DNA from 3 places in the Paenibacillus aurantius genome. Region 1 is predicted to be linked to each of the others. Evidence: riboswitches for the same ligand, from Rfam matches in the RefSeq annotation. Region 1 holds a riboswitch; each other region holds the start of a gene.
What was found. A riboswitch is a leader RNA that binds a small molecule or an ion and turns the genes downstream of it on or off. The one in region 1 is predicted to bind cyclic di-GMP.
Positions count from the first base shown of each region.

Region 2: another riboswitch for cyclic di-GMP. It lies ahead of MJA45_RS02000 (anti-repressor SinI family protein); the one in region 1 lies ahead of MJA45_RS22140 (anti-repressor SinI family protein).
Region 3: another riboswitch for cyclic di-GMP. It lies ahead of MJA45_RS03425 (chemotaxis protein CheX); the one in region 1 lies ahead of MJA45_RS22140 (anti-repressor SinI family protein).

Region 1 is NZ_CP130318.1:4,894,477-4,896,736, reverse strand. Features, by position in the region: gene MJA45_RS22145 (response regulator transcription factor) at 1-579, shown strand, start outside; cyclic di-GMP riboswitch class II at 733-816, shown strand; gene MJA45_RS22140 (anti-repressor SinI family protein) at 838-1,062, shown strand; gene MJA45_RS22135 (thymidylate synthase) at 1,215-2,171, shown strand; gene MJA45_RS22130 (dihydrofolate reductase) at 2,196-2,260, shown strand, end outside.
Region 2 is NZ_CP130318.1:393,791-396,050, reverse strand. Features, by position in the region: gene MJA45_RS02010 (GntR family transcriptional regulator) at 1-360, opposite strand, end outside; gene MJA45_RS02005 (hypothetical protein) at 392-1,099, opposite strand; gene MJA45_RS02000 (anti-repressor SinI family protein) at 1,279-1,464, opposite strand; cyclic di-GMP riboswitch class II at 1,498-1,582, opposite strand; gene MJA45_RS01995 (DUF420 domain-containing protein) at 1,882-2,260, opposite strand, start outside.
Region 3 is NZ_CP130318.1:677,584-679,843, reverse strand. Features, by position in the region: gene cdaS (sporulation-specific diadenylate cyclase CdaS) at 1-447, shown strand, start outside; gene MJA45_RS03425 (chemotaxis protein CheX) at 575-1,021, opposite strand; cyclic di-GMP riboswitch class I at 1,097-1,184, opposite strand; gene MJA45_RS03420 (inositol monophosphatase family protein) at 1,287-2,153, opposite strand.

The sequences.
Region 1 (2,260 bases):
TTCCAGAGCGAGAAGCCCGCATTGGTGGTAATGGATGTCCTTCTGCCGGACATGAGCGGCCTGCAGCTGTGCCGGACCATAAGAGAGGAGTCGGATGTCCCGGTTCTGTTCATGAGCTGCCGAAGGGAATCCGAGGATATTGTGAACGGTCTCGGATCGGGCGGGGACGATTATATCACGAAGCCCTTTGATCCCGCCGTACTGGTGGCCCGGGTGGAAGCCCAACTTCGTCGCTATTCCATGCCGAGAAACGGGGAGGACAGCCCTCAGGTGTGGAAGGACGGCTACCTGGAAATTGATCCTCTAAGCTGTGAGGTTAGAATTCAGGGCAAGGAGGTTCCTCTGTTCGCCAAGGAGCGGCAGCTGCTCCTGTTTCTGTTCCGTCATCCGAACCGGATCTTTAGCACGGTGCAGCTGTACAACGAGATTTGGGGATGGGACAGCACAACCGATGAAAGAACCGTCATGGTGCACATTCATCACCTGCGAAAGAAGATTGAAGAGGAACCGGCACGGCCCAAGTACATCTTGACGGTTCGGGGCTTCGGTTACAAATTCGCCGAAGTGGCGGGAAGGTGATTTCCTTTCGCGGATAAGGCCCTAGTCGAATTTGGAAGTTTTTTATAAAAATTGTCTTTTGTTTAAACCAGTTTTAAACTTGTCCCTTTATAATGAAGAGGTACATAGCACAAGAAGATGAGTCGTCCGTCCTTTTTGCTTCGGATTGGCCACCTAATTTTCGGGAACGATGAAGCATGCTCCCTATCTGGGCACCTGGGGCATATGGAGTTAGTGGTGCAACCGCCCCGTGGCAACCTGCCATTGGAGGAGATAATCATGAATAACCAAGTATCGAAACAGGCCGCGCTGGATCCCGACTGGATGGATCTTATGGTGCTGGCCAAGCGTGCCGGCTTCACCCCAGACGAAGTAAGAACGTTTCTGCAATCGGCTAACGCACCGGCTGAAAAGAGGCTTCACCAGGATTTCCGGTTTCAGGGAACCTGGCAGGAAGACAACCGGGAAACCGAAGGAAACCCTTTTGCCGGGTTGAACCGGTAGACGAGAGTGTTTACCTATGAGAACTGCCCTTTGCGGCAGTTTTTTTTTGTGTCTTGGACCTGGACGGGCGGCGGGTTATAATTAAAGCAAGGTTACAGAAGCTCTCCTCCGCCGTTTTTCTGGCGGAAGGGAACAGGAAAGGTTGGAAGGAAATGAGCCGCAGCGAACACATGTATTTGGATCTGATGAAACATATCCGCGATCACGGAGTAAGGAAGGAGGACCGTACGGGAACGGGAACCCTTTCGGTTTTCGGCCACCAGATGAGGTTTGATCTGGCGGAAGGCTTTCCGCTGCTCACCACGAAGAAGATTCCCTTCAGCCTTATCAAGAGTGAGCTTCTCTGGTTTATTAAAGGAGACACCAATATCCGTTACCTGCTTCAGCATAAGAACAACATCTGGAACGAGTGGGCGTTCAAGAAGTGGGTGGAGCATCCTTCTTATACGGGACCGGATATGACCAACTTCGGGATCCGGTCGGAGAAGGATGAGGCGTTCCGCAAGGTGTATGAGGAGCAGATGGAGCTCTACAAGCGGCGGATGCTGGAGGACGACGTCTTTGCGGAACAGTTCGGCGAGCTGGGGGACGTGTACGGCAAGCAGTGGAGGCAGTGGAAGACCTCCCGCGGGGAAACGATTGACCAGCTGAAGGACGTCATCGGCATGATTCGGACCAATCCGGATTCCCGTCGGCTGATCGTCACCGCCTGGAACCCCGAGGATGTGCCTGCGATGGCCCTTCCGCCGTGCCACACCCTGTTCCAGTTCTACGTAGCGGAAGGCCGTCTGTCGTGCCAGCTGTACCAGCGGAGCGCGGATACTTTCCTTGGCGTCCCGTTTAATATCGCGAGTTACGCCCTGCTTACTCACCTGATCGCCGGGGAATGCGGCCTTCAGCCGGGGGAGTTCGTCCATACGCTCGGGGATGCGCATCTCTACGTGAACCATTTGGAGCAGGTGGACACCCAGCTCAGCCGGGAGCCGCGGGAGCTGCCTGTCCTGAAGCTGAACCCGGAGGTTCGTTCGGTTTTTGACTATGAGGTGCAGGACATCAAGCTGGAAGGCTACAATCCCCATCCGTCCATTTCGGCGCCTATCGCCGTCTAGGCATTCAAACAGAGGAGGATGACCATGATTTCTTTTATTGTGGCGATGGACGACAACCGGGGCATAGGGAAGAACAACGACCTACCCTG
Region 2 (2,260 bases), 1.8 Mb from region 1:
CTTGAACAGGCGCTCCATGTCTTCCGCCGGACACTGCAGCCTTCGGCCGAGCTCCACCGCTTCCCGTAAAGCGGCCTCCAGGGCCTGGCTGCGGAAGCGTTCCCGGTCTCCGCTGTCGACCCGCGCTACGAAGGTTCCCGTACCCTGACGGGTCCGAAGGAAACCCTCCTGCTCCAAATCCTGATACACCCGGCGGATCGTAATGACACTGCAAGCCAGATCAAGCGCAAATTCCCGGATGGACGGAAGCAGCAAACCTTCCTTCAGCTCTCCGCTTAGGATAAGGGCACGAAGCTGCTCCTTGATCTGGTGGTACATCGGTTCGGGGCTCTCCGGGGAAAGCTGTATCGGTATCCGCATGTCCTCCCCCCTTCCTGTGCTTAATTCCGGTCTACCTCAGGTCCCGTTTGCCCAGGCCGATGATACTGGAACGGTAGAAAGCGTAGGTCCCCACAGCGGCGGCGGCCAAGGCGGCAAGTACCACGCCGCCTCCGTAAGCATCGAGAAGCCTGTAAGACAAGGCCACCAAGGTCGGATCCCCTCCCTTTCCCAGAAGGACGGGGACGGTTATGATCACGACGGTAAGGACCGAAATAAGGATCAGATAGTTCTTCTCTTTCATCACAAGCTCGAAGTAAGCACAGCAGGCCCCGATGAGCAGGGGTGCCCAAAGCCAAAGGGCCACGAAAGCCAATCCATACCCTCCGGTTAACCCTCCCTCGGGAGCCCTCGAGAGGAACAGAAGGCTGATGTAAAACACAAGCAGGTTCCATAGCAGCGTCACCCCCAGCACGAGAAACCGGCTTCCCGTAATCTCCCGGTCGGTGACAGGCAAGCTCTTCATCCATTTCAGCTTGGCCGTGTAAGGACGTGTCTTCCAATACCCGGCATGGCTGATATTCATGGTCATTCCCTGAATCATGCTGAGGAGAAGAAAGAGAACATCCACGAGAACTCCGTTACTTGCGTCTTCGGAGACGTCCTGCAGCAGGTTCGTCATGAGAATGGTATAAAAGACGGTGACGGCTCCTGAGAAGAGGAATTCACAGGCCTTCCTCCTGATTTCCATCCGGGCCAGCCGGGCCGCGCTCTTCCACACGGTCATCTCTCCTTAGTGTGATTACTGTGTATATTTATATTAACAATATACACACATTTTTTTCCTTCCGCAAGGAGTTCTTCCTTTTCCTAACAAAAAGAAGCCAACCCTGCCCAGGGCTGACTCCGGCCGAATAAGGTCCCGTCCAACCCGGAACCTGTGATTATGTATGGAATGTTCTATCCGGCATGGGTTAACGGATCGAGACCGGTATCCGTGGTTCTCTCCCGTCCTTCTACCAAATAAGCCAGCGGTGTGCTTAGAAATCCCCGGACCTGCTCCTTGGATAGGCCGAGCTGCCGAGCGGCGGCGATCAGTTCTACCCACTCCATATCCAGTTCTTCGATCTCTGTTTGTGTGTTCATCGAACTTTTCCTCCAATGGTCAAATGTATGGATTTCACCACGGGCCGGTTGCACCACTACCTCCATATGCCCCAGGTGCCCAGCTTAAGAGCATATTTCATCGTGATCCCCTCTTTCTTCCCCTGCCAACGAAATTCATTATACCAAGCCTGCCAGCATCCGTATGTCGAACTGTGATGTCGATCTAAATCTTTTTTCCTACGCCTCACATAAAACGACAACAAGCTTCCATAACGCCGCTATACGGCTGAATGCCCCTTTTAAGCAAACCTCCTCTATTACCATTACCCAATAAATGCCTGCCCTTAACCCTTTTACGGAAAAAAGTTACAAGGAATGTCTGTCATTGGAAGATAAGGCCTTTGTCCTACTTGTCCTGAATCAAACAAAAAAACCGGCCGCAGGGGCCGGTTCTTCTTACTTGAATATCGCTTCCCACACCGGAGCGGTCGTGCCTCCCGGATAGAGAACGTAAAGCAGCAGGTATACCATTACCCCGGTAGGGGCGGTGATCAGCCACATAATGGCTGTCCATTTGCCGATTTTCCGGTGCTTCGCAAACCGCTCCTTGTAAGCATGCAGCAGGGTGACAATCCCGAAGACCGCGGAAACCGTCGCAAGGGTAATGTGAAACAGCAGGAAGACATAATAAGCGTCACGGATCCAGATCGGTCCGTCCTCGGCGAACTTCGTATTTCCCACGAAGATCGTTCTCGACATGTACACAAGAAAGAACGCGAGGGCAAAGATTGCGCCGGCCACCATGAATTTCTTGTGGGTTTCCCGGTTCCCTTTG
Region 3 (2,260 bases), 2.1 Mb from region 1:
CTCAACTGTTACCTGGCTCCTTATACGGAAAAATACGAAGAGCTATCCTTCTGCATCCGCCATCTCATGGAACGCCGGCACGGCGCCCTGATCATTATCGAACGCAAAGATTCCGTCAATTCCTTGATCCATCAGGGGGTTCCTCTCGGTGCCCGGTTTACCTTCTCGCTTCTCGAATCCATTTTCTATGTCGGCAACCCGCTGCACGACGGGGCCGTGCTGGTCAGGGGCAGCGAAATTGTCTCGGCGGCCAACATTCTTCCCCTGTCCAACTACGAAGCCGGTCCTAAAAAGCTGGGTACCCGCCACCGGGCGGCTATCGGCTTAACGGAGCTATGCGATGCTCTGGTCATCGTCGTATCCGAAGAGACCGGATCCTCCTCTTTCGCTATGGGCGGCCGGCTCTATCCGTTCATGCCCTTATCGGAGAACGAGCCTGTTCATTAGCTGTTCTTTCTTACCACCGATGTCCTCCCTTCCCCTGCTTTTGACTCCCAAACAACAAAAGAGACCGGGGACTCCTCGTCCCGGTCTCTTCTTCTATGTTTCAGTACCGCCCCTTGCCGGGCCTCTTCTAAGCAATCACGTAAATATCGAATTCTCCGATGTTCTCCAGCCGAAGCGGTACGCTGAAGGCTTTCTTCTGGTCCGCGCTGCTCTTCTCGAGGAAAGAGGGCGGGGTGATATCAATGGAAATGCCTTGGTTGGACAGCTGGGTGCTGGCGTTGCCGCTGATCATGTTGCCGAGCTCGGAAATAGCGCTCCGGCTCATTTCATCGAATTCCGTCAGGACGTACCCGCCCATCATGCCGGAAGCAATCCGCAGCGCCACCTTCTCGGGAAACCCGAAGACGATATCGCCTTTCATCTCACCGACAATGCCGATCCGGAGCCAGACATAATCATCCCAGAAGTCGATATACTTGATGTTCAATTCCCCCAGGGAAGGGCGGATCTGAATCAACGATTCGATCACATGGACCGAAGAGGACAGAAACGGATTAATGTAAGCAGCTTTCAAAGGAAATCGCCTCTCTAACTTGTTGGGATTTGGCATCCACCCGAAAAGTGGGCAGTCCCAGGAGGTCCTTCCCAATTCGGCAGCCCAGCTGCCATGGGGATAAACTCCCTTTAGGCCTGAAGCTTTGCGTCGCCGCCTTTCGACGGGTTTGCCGTTATCGATGTTCGTAAGCCATGGCACGGGAAATCCGCTGCCATTGATCCCATTATACAAGTCCTAGGCATTAAGAATCAATACCAAGATCGGAAAGCGGTTAAATATAGGACTAACTTCCTATTGTCGCTGCCGCTTTCAGTTCTTGCAGCAGGTCCTGCTGGATGGTTCCGTTGGAGGCTGCGATGTCTCTTATGGAAAGCGAATAGGGATTCCCTTCCATATCCGTCACCTGACCGCCCGATTCTTGGACCAGTAGCGCACCGGCCGCCGTATCCCAGCTGTTCAGGCCGATCTCCCAAAATCCGCTCAGGCGTCCGGCTGCCACATAAGCCAGATGAAGCGCCGCCGACCCGGCAATCCGGACATTGCGGACTTTCGGAGCGAGATGCTGGAGCCCCGCCATGTTCAAAGGCAGCGCCCCCTCCCGGTCGGCCGGGAACCCGGTGGCGAGAAGGCTGTCGGTCAGCTTGGCTTCTCCCGAGACCTTCATGGGCTTGCCCCGCAAATAAGCTCCCTTGCCTTTCTCGGCCACGAACAATTCGTCGCGGGACGGGTCGTACACCACCCCCACAATCACTTCGCCCTTATAGGCAAGGGCAATGGAGACCGTGTAGAATGGAAAGCCGTGGACAAAATTGGTGGTTCCGTCGATCGGATCGACGATCCAGAGGTATTCGGCGCCGCTCATTTCCGTGAGGGCTTTTGCGGAAGCTTCCGGTCCGGGCTCCACCCCTTCTTCGCCAAGAATCGAATGCGTCGGAAAATGGGTAAGAATGAGCTTGCGGATCATCGTTTCGGACCCCTTGTCCACTTCGGTGACAAGGTCCTGAGGAGAATATTTCAACGATAAGGTCGTATGGCTGCCTAGCTTGCTTTTGATCCATTCCCCCGCCTTCGCGGCGGTATTGATGGCGACGGCTGTGAAGCTTTTCCCGCTTGGGGTAAAAGGTATGTTTTCCTGGTGGGCCAAAGCTATCAACTCTCTTCTATTAATCGGTTTCTTGCAGTTAGTATAGTAAACATACGAGGGAATTACTACGTAGTTTCACCCAAAATTCATCGTCACTTCTGACAATGGGGCTA